Regions from separate parts of the Fictibacillus sp. NRS-1165 genome, predicted to be linked through region 3. Evidence: riboswitches for the same ligand, from Rfam matches in the RefSeq annotation. Region 3 holds a riboswitch; each other region holds the start of a gene.

Region 1 (4,474 bases), on a different contig from region 3:
CAGTGTGTATTTCCGTTGATAGCCCCTTGGCGTGATCAGTTTATTGCTGTCATACAAAAAGGTCTGTGAGTTGCCAACGATGACCGTTGTCAGCATGCCGATCTCGTGATCAAGCATCTCTCTTAAGTTAGTGATGACAACGTCCTCCCTGTCCCGGTATGCGCTTTTCACCAGCCCAACCGGTGTATCCGGTGAACGATGCTTCAGCAGGATGGTTTGAGCTTCTACGATCTGCCTCGTACGGCGTCCGCTTTTTGGATTGTAGAAGGCAATGACAAAATCAGCCTGTGCCGCTGCCTCAATCCTCTTTTCGATTAATTTCCACGGCGTTAGATGGTCGCTTAAGCTAATCGTACAAGCATCATGCATAACGGGTGCGCCGAGCAGTGACGCGCAGGAGTTAATCGCAGAAATGCCTGGAATGACTTCAACCTCTACTCCGGTTTCTTCTTTCCAGCCTTTTTCAACAAGCACCTCATAGACGAGGCCGCTCATACCGTAAACTCCCGCATCACCACTGGAAATTACAGCGACCTTCTTCCCTTCTTCCGCCAGTTTGACCGCAGCCTGCGCCCGGCTGACTTCCTCTGACATTCCGGTGCTGATCACCTTTTGATCCGTGATTAACCCCTGGATCAGTTCCACATAGGTCTTGTAGCCAACAATGCAGTCACTTTCCTGAATTGCCTGCTTCGCCCGCTCCGTAATATGGTCATAGCTTCCTGGACCGAATCCGATGATCAAGAGTTTCCCTTTCAATTTAAAATCCTCCTTTGAGCAGTTCAGCCATCATATAGACCCCAAGGCCTACACTGTAAAAACCGGTTATACAGCCTAATACAATGTAAAATCCTTTCTTTATGCTCGCCTTCATAAATCCCCACGTGAACAGAAACGTTACACAGATCGTTGAGAACAGCAGTCCGACAACAAACAATACGAGCTGAGCCGTTGCACCGGAAACACTCCCAAATCCGGCTGCATGTGAGACAACAGCGATCTGTGTCGGGCTTTCTACACCGATTCCATGGATGATTCCAATAATAAAAGCTCCGATGATGCCAAACTTCGTCAGGCTGGAATCCTCTTTGTTTTGGGAGCCTGTGACCTTTCTTATGTATTGCATGACAATTTCCAGTCTGCTTTTATATTTATAGTCCTGCTTGCTTTGGAAGATGGACAGCAGGATGATGGCACCCAGCACGATTAAGGTGACACTGACCGAGAGTTCCAAATAGCTTTGAGCACTGGCTGGCATCTTCGCTCCCACATAGATCGAAAGAAGGCCGATAAAAAAGACGATGGCCCCATGGCCAAGAGCGTACATGATTCCCAGGGACAGCTGCCGTCTCCGTTTCTTTTCACTGCCGACCATATCTGCAATGGCTGCGACATGATCCCCATCCAATCCATGACGCATGCCTATGAAGATCGCAAGCATGGCAAAAGTGATAAGTTCCATCAGCGGACAGCCTCCTTTTTTTCTCCCTTTTGAATCCCTTTGGTCAAGCCATTTTCTTCTGTCAGGGAGAATCCGTTCTCACCGTACTCGTAAATGAGGAGCTCTTTCACCTTTTCTCCTTTTAACAAATGGCCTTTTACCATTTCTCGGGCGGCATGTTCATCCGGCATTTTATACCATGCTCCCTCCGGATAGACGATCGCAACACAGGCGTCCTTGCACCGGCCATTACATCGTGTTCTTGTCGTATGCACCAAAGCATCGAGATCCTGCTTCTTAATTTCGTCCCTGATTGCCTGAGTGACTTCCTCGCCGCCTTTCCGCATACAGCTGGATCCGTTGCAGATCAATACGTGGCTCATCGTTCCATTTAAGTTCCAAGTCGTCATCAGATCACTTCCTCTTGATTTTTTTTGCACGCAAAAAAGGGCGACTCTATATGTCAGCCCCCTAATAAAATACCGTTTCATCATAAAACGGTAACGGAAGGTTAGTAGACAAATAGGTCACCCTATATCGAATCATGCCAAATCATTCAATCCATGATTTCCATTGCATGTTAACACATCATCCTCCCTCCGAGAATCGTATTACTCATTTAAAAGCAGGTCTCCTGGCTCGCATATCAACTGATTCCTGTTTCCTTCCCAGCCTTTTGGCCAGTGGTTCATTACAAGATCATCCATGCTTACAGTAGCGGGGGCTGCACCGGACTCGCACCGGTTTCCCTATTATCTCAATGTAAACTTGAGCACTCTTAAACTTCTATTCAGTTATAAATCCCGTTGCCATTAAACCTACTATACTTTCACGATATTCACAATAGTTTTTTATTTTGGGCATAAAACTTAATCGACAAATTTCTCAATAGATGGGGCCGCCGCCGACTTCATATAAGTAGTTCAAGCATACTCCCACAATCAGTAATCCAACCGCTCCAATAGCCAAATACATGAATAAGAGAAGGATCCCGTTATCTTGAGAAACGATCTTCTGAAACACCTTTGCACTTCTAAGCTGTGCACGTACCCAAAGCATAACGCCAAAACCAATGATTGCGCCAATGACAGAAAAGATCTCGAGCATTGTGGTTTCCCCTTTTCCTTAGTACCTTAATTTATGCAGGAAAAAAGGAAAAAGGAACAACCCGCGTTCAATCCAAAGATCTCTATAATCCGCCCAGCCAAGCGTATTTAGCGCAACACCCCTTAGAGACTGGTGCAGTGAGTTAATAAAAAAGAACTGCGCTGCAGTTCTTTTTTCAAGGTTACTAGCTTCCTGCACTCGAGGAAGAAGCTGCAGTTGTGGCAGCAATGGCTGCAATCGCCGCTGCTTGCTGTGCTTGCATGATTGCCTCGATGGCTGCAAAGATTCCGGCCCCGAGCAAGGTAGTGTCATGCATCTTCTCACTCAGTAGGAAATTGGCCACCATTAGGATATTCATGTCTTTATGCCACTTAAAGTGCTTCTCGTCGCTTAAACGGTCTGCGGCTTTCAAAACAGTCGCCACTTCCTTTTTAATAGAGCGAGGAGACCGGCCAGCGGATAATGCATCGCTCTTGGCTTTTTCCACTGTGTTCTGAAGGCATCTGCCACTTTTGTACATTGTTCGTTAAGGGCATCCGCCTTATTTTCGTCCCCTAGAGACAGGATGTGGCTTAAGAACTGCAAGTCATTCCCTTTCGCAAATCCTTGCTGATTCAGACATTTATAAAAATACTCAATCTGTTTCATCAAATCGTTTACCGTTCCTTCCCGTTCTGCAAGAAGGACGGCCAGCGGAAAATCTGTACTGGAAGTAAGAAAAAAATGGTTGGATGACATCCCTTTGTACACTTGCATAACTCGTTCGATGTCCTCCGTTCTGCCATTTTCGATTTGCTCCAGCATCACTTGAGCTGCAATATAAGTAGAGGCACCCCTGCTGAATTTACCAGAGACCATCTTTTCGTACACTTCAAGCAGGCGATGGAACTTCTCTACAGAATTCTCAAAACGCACATCGAGCATCGCGGCTGTTGTGTAACGGTAGGAAGACTTTAGCGTATTGAACGCTCCTACCTGTTCTTTAACATAATCGCTCAATGACTCAAACCGCCTTAAATCAAACGGTTTTTCGTTGATCACATACATGGAAGCGATCATCATCACTCATTTTCCATTTAAACGCCGTTTTCAGCTGGCTGTATATATCGGTATATGTAGTAAGCTTTTGTTCAAAGGATGGTGTCAGCATGCCTTAACTCCCCTTCCAAATTTCCGACTAAACCAATTTACGGATCTGTTATAGGAAAGTTTCAAATGATTACCTATAAAACTTCTTCTGAAATGAGGCCAAAGCCAATTCTAGCCGGATCGACCAGGTAAGCTAGATAAAACTCTTCAAATTCCATCTTCTCCCGAACGATGATCGCTCCGTTCTCTTTTGCTTTTGAAATTGCCTCATCAATGGATTCTACTTCGATTTGAATCCGAGTACCATGCGGAAAATCGTGAGGTCCTTTTGCTATTCCTCCATCGATTTCTTCTGATCGATCCTCTCCTGTGGTAACAACCGATAGTGCCAACGAGGTTCATCCACCTGCCATCCAAAAACATTTGAATAGAATGCAGCTGCTTTTTCCGGTTCCTGACTATTCATTTCAGATCCAACCACTCTTGCCATTTTAAATCTCACTCTGTTTAAGTGGAATCAAACATAAGTAAAAAAAGCCGCCTAGGCAGCTTTTTTTTAACGATGTATTTATTTTCCCAGTGTTGAGATTTGCCAAGTCACTCCGTATTTATCTTTAAGCTGGCCATAAGATGGGCTCCAGAAGGTTTCCTGCAGCTCCATGATCACTTTTCCGCCCTCTTTTAACTTCTCAAAAATTTCTTTGGAGGTTTCGGCGCTGTCAATTGTGATCGCTACTGTTACTTGGTCTCCAGTTTCATAGGGCATCCCCGGGAACGTATCAGATAGCATCAAGTCATGATCTCCTACTTTTAAATGGGCATTCATTACACGGTCTT
Region 2 (4,474 bases), on a different contig from region 3:
TGCTGGACTCCTGTAAACTCCATGGATCGCTGGACCATCTCTTCGTCCTTCGGCGATGATTGCTTCAGCAAGCCTTTGTAAAAAGGATAGCGGCCGAGCGCTACCACTTCACGGACGGTAAAGTCGAACGAACTTTCCGCATGCTGAGGAAGAACAGCGATGATCCTGGCTAAATCCTTGGCGGAATAGCTGCTGACTGGTTTTCCTTTAATTAAAATTTCACCGGACTGCGGAGACAGCATTCCGTTTATCATCTTCATGAGAGTGGTCTTCCCGCTCCCGTTTGGTCCGATGATGCCGGTTATTTTTCCTTTTTCAATGGAAAACGAAAGATCTTTTACCACGGGCTTGCCGTCATAGCCTCCAGTAAGCTGCTGAATTTGTATCATGTAGTCACCTTCCTTCTACGATAGCGGATAAAAATCACGGCAAAAATCGGACTTCCGATGATCGCCGTCAATACACCGATCGGCAGCTCCGTCGGCGAGATGATTGTTCGTGCGATGAGATCGACCAGAACGAGAAATACCCCGCCCAGAATCGTGGAAAGGGGCAGTAAATGGCGATGATCCACTCCCCAGATCATGCGCACCATATGAGGGATGACAAGGCCGACAAACCCGATGGTGCCTGACACCGCTACAGCCGAGCCTGTCAAAAGTGAAGCCCCGAACAGCACGAGTGACGTATGTTTTTTCACGTCCACACCAATTGACCTTGCATCCTGCCGGCCAAAAGAAAGTGCATTTAATTCACGTGCACTTGCCAGGAGAATGATAAGCCCTGCAGCCAAAAACGGAGTGATCAGCTGAACGTACGGCCATCCTCTCATGGATACGCTGCCGAGCAGCCAGCCGATGATCTGCCTTAATTCATCCCCGGTCAGTGCGATTAAAAGAGAGGTTAAAGCACCTATAAATGAACTGCTTAAAATGCCTGCCAGAATAATCGTCTCAACCGCAAGGCTGCGCTGCACAAGGCGAGCGAAATAAATTACTCCGACAAGGGTAAGAAAACCGGTAATTATGCTCACTACCGGAAGAGTGAAATTTCCGAGTACTGGAAGCTGAATGCCGAAGAACAGGACAGCCACTGCACCCAAGGCTGAACCCGACGATACCCCAAGCGTATAAGGATCGGCCAGCGGATTTTTCAGCAGCCCCTGAAATGCTGTTCCTGCCAGTGCCAGTGAGCAGCCGACAAGCATAGCGAGAATGACTCGGGGAAAGCGGATTTCCATGACGATATTAACGATGGATGAATCGATCGAAGCAGGTACGGGATAATGGAAAAGCTTTGCTCCCAATATCTTCACCACATGAAAAAGGGGGATAGGTATTGAACCTACCGATATCCCCAGAGCAACAGCTAAGCCTAAAAGCAGGAGCACAGCTGTGTATGAAACGATGATTTTACTTTTTGTATACTTCCGGATAGATGGCTTTTGCAAGCTCCTCCACTCCTTCAATCAAACGCGGTCCTGGACGTGTTACCTTATCGGAGTGCACATCATAAATTTCTTTGTTTTTTACCGCAGGAACGTCCTTCCAGGCTTTACGGGCCATAATCTGTTCCATCGGCTTCTTCGAATAGTAGCCGTACGTCGTTACAATGGCATCCGGTTGATATTTGACAGGCTGCTCTTCAGAAACCTTCGCCCATCCTTTTAAATCGCCTGCCGCATTTTTTGCATGAATGGCGTTCAGCATCTCATCAATAAATGTTCCTTTACCCGCTGTATAAATCTCAGGTGCCGGTGCAACCTCAACCCAGACCTTTTTCTCTTGCTTTACTTGTTTTGCTTTTTCCTTGATCGCTGACAGATCATCCTTCATGGATTTTACGATCTTATCCCCTTGTTTTTGAGTGCCTGTTGCTTTAGCGATCATGTCAATGGCATGGTACGTATCCTCAAAGTTCTGTGCATCATTGATCACGATGACCTTGATGCCGGCATTCTTAAGCTGATCGATTCCCTGCTTGGAAGTATGCGCGCCAGAGGCATGGGCGAGCACGAGATCAGGCTTTAGGCCAACAATCTTCTCGACGTTAAATTCCATACCGCCGATCTTGGTTTTTTTCGTCGCCGCTTCAGGGTAGTTGTCAAAGTCCGATACGCCGACAATCTCCTTATCCAGGCCAAGCGCGAATGCGATCTCTGTATTGCTTGGTATGAGCGAGACGATCTTCTTTGGTTTTTTATCAATTTTTACATTCTCATCCGCCGCATCTTTAATCGTTACGGGGAATTCACTCTTTGCCTGACTGCCGTTCTCTTTTTTGTCTGTTGACTGATTGCCGGCCGAACAGCCTGCGATGATGGCGATCACGAGCATCAGCATCATCGCAATTTGTGTAAACTTCTTCAATTCCTTCACGCTCCTATGTATCGTTTAGCTGCAGTTGTGCAAACAAAAAAGCCCTCCCTTCGGAGAGCGAATCAACAGTTAATCATAAAAGAAATGATTACAATTACTTCACCTTTTCCTCGAAGGTTCGCACAGGCAATTAAGGCAGGTCTCCTGACTTCCGATCAACAATCTTCTTCTCCTTCCCATCCTTTGATTTGAACAGTGGAAATTGTAAGAAGATCTCCCGATTACAGTGGCGGGACCGTGCTGGACTTGAACCAGCTTCCCTTTTAACGTTTTATTGATCATAAAACGGACCTTAACCGCATATTCAGCTATATCCATTATACCTCTTAAGTGCAAAATGAAAAGTTTAATTTAGATTCAGTGATCTCTTAGCTTCAAGGCTCCCTGCAATCCAGTCGCTCCTAAGCAGGCCGAGAACATAAATATCATAATACTCGTCTTCATCAAAATAGGCTTGCCTTCTGACACCCTCTTTTTTAAAGCCGAGAGCGGTCAAGAGTTTCAGGCTTTTTTTGTTATATTCATAAACCTCTGCATCGATTCGATAGGTCTCACGGTCAAACAGGTGGTCCAGGATTCCTGACAGGGCTTCCTGCATATACCCTTTTCCGGATTCGGCACCGAGCCCGAACCGCAGCCAGCCATACTGACGGGTGCCGCCCATCCAATTGAACCGGACATATCCCACAGGAAGCGAGCTCCTCTTTTCGATGATCATCAAGTATGATTCGTTCGGAGAGCTTGAACTTTTTTCGATATCCCGCCTTTGATTGCCTTCGTTAATAATGGTCGCCGTTCCTGTAGACATTTTCCGGAATAAAGGGCCGCTTTTCCATTGTGCGATGACAGAGGCATCACTAACCGAAATGTCTCTGATCTTCAATCTTTCAAATTCCAGCTCCATTTTCGTCATGCTCCAGGCCTCCCATTTGTCCCTAGTATGAATGATCTATTTTATCATAATATGCAGCTTCTCAAATTTAAAGATGATATCGCCTGTCTTTATAGGTTCCGGTGTGGGGAAGGTTTAGGGATTTGAAGATTTTTTCCGATATTGAACGAGATGAGAGGGATAGAAAGAATTTGAGTTCGCGGTGATTGTTGAGCCAATGAGAAGTTTAAAGTCTTCCAAAGAATACAAGTGGGCATGTTCGGAGGAATGGTTACAGAATGGACAAAGCCATTTAACAGCATATGTTTTTTGCATACCAAAGGCGAAGCACGAAGGGCAATGAACGCCTTTTAAAAGATCATTTTCCGAAACGTTAAACTTTGATAGTATGTCAGGATTATATTGGACGTGTTTTTTATTGAGTAGTTTGACGCTCTATTAAACAAAACTTTGTTCAATTTTAGCGCGTTTCGGATGATTTACTGGCAGTCTTCTTAACAAGGCTTCTAATTTCCTAATACAAATCGGCAAATGATGTTCGATCACAATATAAAGATCACATCCTCTTTATTTTTTGGAGTTATCTTCTCTGGAAAACACCTTTTTTCCTTCTCATGAACGACTTAAATTTTGCGCGGTATACTCTGAGGATGAAATACGCGCCAGTCTCCATGAAATACGCGCGAATCTGATGAAAATATTTATGCGCCAATCCCCCAGATCCAACAAAAAAAACCGCTTGCGACTGATCAGGCCTCAAGCGGTTTACTAAAATAGCTTATTTTTGAAGGTTGTAGAATGCGCTCAATCCAGGGTAGCGGCTGATGCTTGCCAATTCGTCTTCGATACGAAGCAATTGGTTGTATTTCGCTACACGGTCGGTACGGGAAGGAGCACCGGTTTTGATTTGTCCAGCGTTTGTCGCTACAGCGATGTCAGCGATTGTGCTGTCTTCACTTTCACCAGAACGGTGAGAGATAACTGCAGTGTAACCTGCACGTTTCGCCATTTCGATCGCATCAAAGGTTTCAGTCAATGTACCGATTTGGTTCACTTTGATAAGGATAGAGTTGCCTACGCCCTGCTCGATACCTTGAGCAAGTTTAGTTGTGTTTGTTACGAACAGGTCGTCTCCTACAAGCTGAATTTTCTTGCCAAGACGGTCAGTCAACAGCTTGTGGCCTTCCCAGTCGTTTTCATCCAA
Region 3 (4,474 bases):
ATCTTATTAAATGTTTCCTTTTCCTCACTTGATAGATTCGGGTATTGTTTCACATCGCCTGACATATTGATCTCAAATGGGGTCCAAAAATTGGCTAGCATGTTTTTATAAAGCGGATAGGCCCAGCCGTAACGCACGTCGTCCCAGTTTAATACATTGGAGCTCTGTCCGTTAATCAAGCCGGTAGATGCATTCGGTGCTTTCACATCATATAGTTTTCGTTCTGTCAATGTATTCATTTCTTCATCTAGTCCCTTTCTTAGCTGGAACAGCTCTCGCAGTCTTCCAATTCTGCAATGGATGTTGATCTCGTATAGTAGGTGGTCTTCAAGCCTGATTTCCATGCCGTCATATGAAGATCGAGAAGTTCTTTCGCTTTAATCGTATTTTTGACATAAAAGTTAAACGAAATCGACTGGTCAACATGTTTTTGTCTAGCAGCGTTCTGTCTGATGCTCCAGTGCTGATCCAGCTCATATGCGGATTTATAGTACCAGTTTGTCTGAGGAGTAAGATCAGGAGCGGTTACCGGAATTCTAAAATCCTTTTTCTCTTCAGAGTATTCTTTTTTAAAAATCGGATCGACGGATGCCGTTGAGTTTGCGATCAGGCTCGTTGTTGCATTAGGTGCAACCGCCATAAGCCAGGCGTTCCTCAGACCGTTCTGCTGAACCTGTTGTTTTAATACTTTCCACTCGTCCGTTATATAGTTCCTGTCTTCAAAATAAACGCCGGTTTCCCATTCAGAACCTTTAAAAGCGGGATAAGCTCCTTTTTCCTTGGCCAGTTCATGGCTTGCACGGATGCTTAAATAGCTGATCTTTTCGTAGAGGCGGTCATTGTAGGATACGGCCTCCTCTGACTCCCATCGGATTCCCTCCACTGCCAAAAGGTGATGCAGCCCAAAAGTACCCAAGCCGATTGCACGGTATTTCTTGTTTGTAAGGACGGCTTGTTTCACTTCAATCCGTTCCTGGTTCATATCAACGACGTTATCCAGCATGCGGACCTGAATAGGAATCAATCGCTCAAGCACCTCATCTTTAACGGCTTTGGCCAATGAAATGGAGCTTAAATTGCATGTGACATAATCTCCAGGGCTTTTTGTGATCACAATTTTTCCGTCCTGTGTGAATTCCTCTTCCACCGTAGTCGCCGATCCGTTCTGGGCGATCTCGGTGCAGAGGTTGCTGCAGTATACCATGCCGGCATGCTTATTCGGGTTAGCCCGGTTGACCGTGTCTCTGTAAAACATATACGGTACCCCCGTTTCGAGCTGGCTTTTCATGATTCTTTTAAAGATCTCAATGGCCGGCACCACGTCATAGCCGGAGCCTTTCTCCCCGAAGAGCCCGCGGTCTGCCGCAGCTGCACACTCTTCGTATTTTGCGCGGAAGCTGCCTTTACCCGGCTCTTCATCATAGAAATCATCGAGCTCATACCCCATCACTTTTTTTACCGTATACGGATCAAAAAGATACCAGTCTTCTCTCGATTCCGCCTTCTCCATAAATAAATCCGGTATGCAGAGTCCGAGGAACAAATCATGAACCCTCTGCCGTTCATCACCATTATTCAGCTTGGCATCAAGAAAAGAAAAAAGGTCCTTGCCGAACACATTATAATAAATAGCGATGGCTCCCTTGCGCTGTCCAAGCTGATCGACACTCACTGCTGTCTGATTCAGCAGCTTCGCCCATGGAATGATGCCCGATGAGTTTCCTTTAAATCCACGGATTTCTGATCCAAGGCTTCTGATTTTTCCGAGGTAAACAGAAATCCCCCCTCCTCCCTTTGAGAGAGTTGCTGCATCTGTTGTAGAATCATAGATCCCCCGCAGGCTGTCATCCATCGTATCGATGAAGCAGCTGGACAGCTGGCCATAATTTTTACCTGCATTAGCAAGGGTGGGGGTTGCAACGGTCATGTACAAGTTTGACATTGCCCAATACGCTTCCTTAACCAGATTCAATCGGCGTTCTGATGGTTCACCGGACATCAAAGACATCGCGATGATCATAAAACGTTCCTGCGGCAGTTCATACACTCCGCCTTCATGAGATTTGGCAAGATAACGGTCACCCAGCGTACGAAGGCCGATATATGTAAAAAGTTCGTCCCTTTGGGGCATGATCTCCGCTTCAAGCTCATCGATTTCTTCCGAAGAATAGCTGCTTAAAAGGTTCTCGTCATAGATTCCTTTATCTGTGAGTGTACGAATCAGCCCTTGCAACGAGCCATATCCCCTTGTCCCTTCGGTATTCCTGTTCTTGACCGCTTCAGAGTAAAGTTTTCTCAGGTGAATTCTTGCTGCGACAAAAGTCCAATCAGGTTCCTGTATGGAGATTCGTTCGAGGGCATGCAAAATGGCCATATTCATAGCTTCTGCTTGAGCTCCGCCTTTTTCAGCATAATAGCCCACTTGTTCGATATACTCTTCCTTTTTATTAAGCTGTGGAAAGTCAAAAAGAATGTCTTCCAGCCATTTCATAATAAGATGATCCGTTCCGCCTGCAATAACCACAGTCACATCTCCTCCTTTAAACATCTGCAAATTAAAAAGGCCCATCCAGTGGATGAGCCTAAAAACGACACGAGTTATTAGAAACAAAAATAGCCATTACAGTGCCGTTTCTGCTTCTCAATCCCCGAAGAATCAAAACCGTGAAACAAAAAGGCAGGTCTACTGGCTAATGCTTCCTCCTAGTCTGAGCCTTCCCGTATAACAGCCACATTCTTGTGCGCGTCGTTACACAGTGGTTTCTCATTTCGTCCACATAACAGTTGCGGGGACAGCTCCGGCTTGAGTACCGGATTCCCTTTTAAGTCTCGCAAGACACCTTTCGTTTCAAAATACTATATTTAGTTTAATACATTTACTTTCACACTAAATATAGTATTTGTCAACACCTTTGTTTCATTTATTTGTTGTTCCAAATCGTATTTGCACAGTACTTTATGATGTCCCGCCTGCGGATAATCCCTATAAAATGCCCGTCATCATCCGTCACAGGAATAAAGTTTTGATCGGTTGCCAATGTAATTAAATCTTCCATATTTGAGTTGATCGATACTGAAATGTTATTCACACGCTGTGGAACATCCTTCAGTTTCGTTTTTACCACATCATGAAAACCGAGATCAAACGCCTCTTTCAGTTTCCATAACAGATCCCCCTCTGTCAGTGTACCTACGTACTGACCGTCCTCAGATACAAGGGGAACAGAAGTATATTTGTGATAAGAAAGCTTCTCCAATGCCTGCCTGATGGTCGACTCAGGATTTAAATATTTAACCTCTTCCTTAGGCAATAGATAAAAAGCTATGTTCATGCTGTGATCTCCTTTAACCATAAATTGCAGCCGTTCTTTTCTACTATAACAAAAATTAAAATAAATGAGCAGTATAAACTATGACACAAAAAAAGCCCTAAGACGGACGCAATGCTCTATTGGTTATTCCCTCACGAACGTTTATTTAAACTTTTTTCACTGATTACCCGTAAAGCTTTGCTTAAAAAGCCAGCTTTTATATTCTTCTTCCAGCTCAGTTAATGGCCGATTGGAAAGCTCTGCTTCAATCTCTTTGCTTATCCCGTTTTTTTTCAGCATCTGGATAAGGAATTTCTTTCGATCTTCAATGGCTTTCCGCAATATTCCGCCCATCGTTCCCTCCCATTAAAGCGTTTTCATAATAAAGTATACGCTGCAGCTGCCAAATAGTTTCAGCTTTCATTAAGCTTTACTGAAATTTATTGGATAGCGGACACTTTTATTACAGCTTGAGAGAAGAACTGTATTCTGTCGTTCTTTATAAATCTTTATTGATTTCCCGAATGACATGGGCGAGCTCGGGCAGGATCAGTTTCTTCATGGCAAGTGCAGCCGCCCCGGAAGATCCAGGCATGGCAAAAACAGCTGTGGAACCAACGACTCCTGCTGCTGCTCTGCTTAAAATAGCAGCAGATCCAATATCCTCTGTATAACTCAGCATTCGAAACAGTTCACCAAATCCCGTGATCTCTTTTGTAAACATTGGTTTCAGCGTTTCAATGGTCACATCCCTGGCTGCAATACCTGTTCCTCCATTGATTAAAATCGCCTGAATTTCAGTTGTTTGACAACCGTTCAAGACAGCAGATTGAATCTCTTCCTGCTCGTCTTTTACAATGACGTACTCCGCGACCGCATGGCCATTTGACAATAGCTGATCTTTGATCAGGCTGCCGCTGCGATCGGTTTCTACTGATCTTGTATCACTTACTGTAATAATCTTGCAGGAGACAGATAAAGGGGCTTCTTTTTTATGCTCTTCAACACTCATATGCTTCTCCTTTCAAAACTTAGTAATGGATGTATTATCCTTTATTCATAATAAGAAGTCTATTGTTTTGATCAAAAGAATAAATCGGAATAAATACGCTTTGCAAAACGTAACGTTTCCGTTATAATTAGACCGGAAGGAGCAATCAAAT

What was found. Region 3 has a riboswitch for cobalamin ahead of ABHN01_RS01560 (ribonucleoside-diphosphate reductase subunit alpha). Riboswitches for the same ligand answer to the same signal wherever they lie in the genome.
Region 1: linked by a shared signal. The riboswitch ahead of ABHN01_RS19700 ((2Fe-2S) ferredoxin domain-containing protein) and the one ahead of ABHN01_RS01560 (ribonucleoside-diphosphate reductase subunit alpha) in region 3 are both predicted to bind cobalamin.
Region 2: linked by a shared signal. The riboswitch ahead of ABHN01_RS17415 (ABC transporter substrate-binding protein) and the one ahead of ABHN01_RS01560 (ribonucleoside-diphosphate reductase subunit alpha) in region 3 are both predicted to bind cobalamin.

Annotation. Positions count from the first base shown of each region.
Region 1 is NZ_JBDPNU010000046.1:27,776-32,249, reverse strand. It holds gene cobJ (precorrin-3B C(17)-methyltransferase) at 1-759, opposite strand, end outside; gene ABHN01_RS19705 (High-affinity nickel-transporter) at 761-1,462, opposite strand; gene ABHN01_RS19700 ((2Fe-2S) ferredoxin domain-containing protein) at 1,462-1,851, opposite strand; cobalamin riboswitch at 2,049-2,236, opposite strand; gene ABHN01_RS19695 (hypothetical protein) at 2,327-2,548, opposite strand; partial or broken gene ABHN01_RS19690 (DUF4003 family protein) at 2,733-3,595, opposite strand; gene ABHN01_RS19685 (hypothetical protein) at 3,567-3,698, opposite strand; gene ABHN01_RS19680 (VOC family protein) at 3,772-4,029, opposite strand; gene ABHN01_RS19675 (VOC family protein) at 4,206-4,474, opposite strand, start outside.
Region 2 is NZ_JBDPNU010000039.1:69,559-74,032, forward strand. It holds gene ABHN01_RS17405 (heme ABC transporter ATP-binding protein) at 1-389, opposite strand, end outside; gene ABHN01_RS17410 (FecCD family ABC transporter permease) at 386-1,450, opposite strand; gene ABHN01_RS17415 (ABC transporter substrate-binding protein) at 1,413-2,369, opposite strand; cobalamin riboswitch at 2,496-2,688, opposite strand; gene ABHN01_RS17420 (GNAT family N-acetyltransferase) at 2,725-3,291, opposite strand; gene eno (phosphopyruvate hydratase) at 4,049-4,474, opposite strand, start outside.
Region 3 is NZ_JBDPNU010000004.1:60,218-64,691, reverse strand. It holds gene ABHN01_RS01565 (ribonucleotide-diphosphate reductase subunit beta) at 1-239, opposite strand, end outside; gene ABHN01_RS01560 (ribonucleoside-diphosphate reductase subunit alpha) at 260-2,491, opposite strand; cobalamin riboswitch at 2,660-2,859, opposite strand; gene ABHN01_RS01555 (CBS domain-containing protein) at 2,922-3,332, opposite strand; gene ABHN01_RS01550 (Fur-regulated basic protein FbpA) at 3,489-3,665, opposite strand; gene ABHN01_RS01545 (MogA/MoaB family molybdenum cofactor biosynthesis protein) at 3,811-4,323, opposite strand; gene ABHN01_RS01540 (metal ABC transporter solute-binding protein, Zn/Mn family) at 4,473-4,474, shown strand, end outside.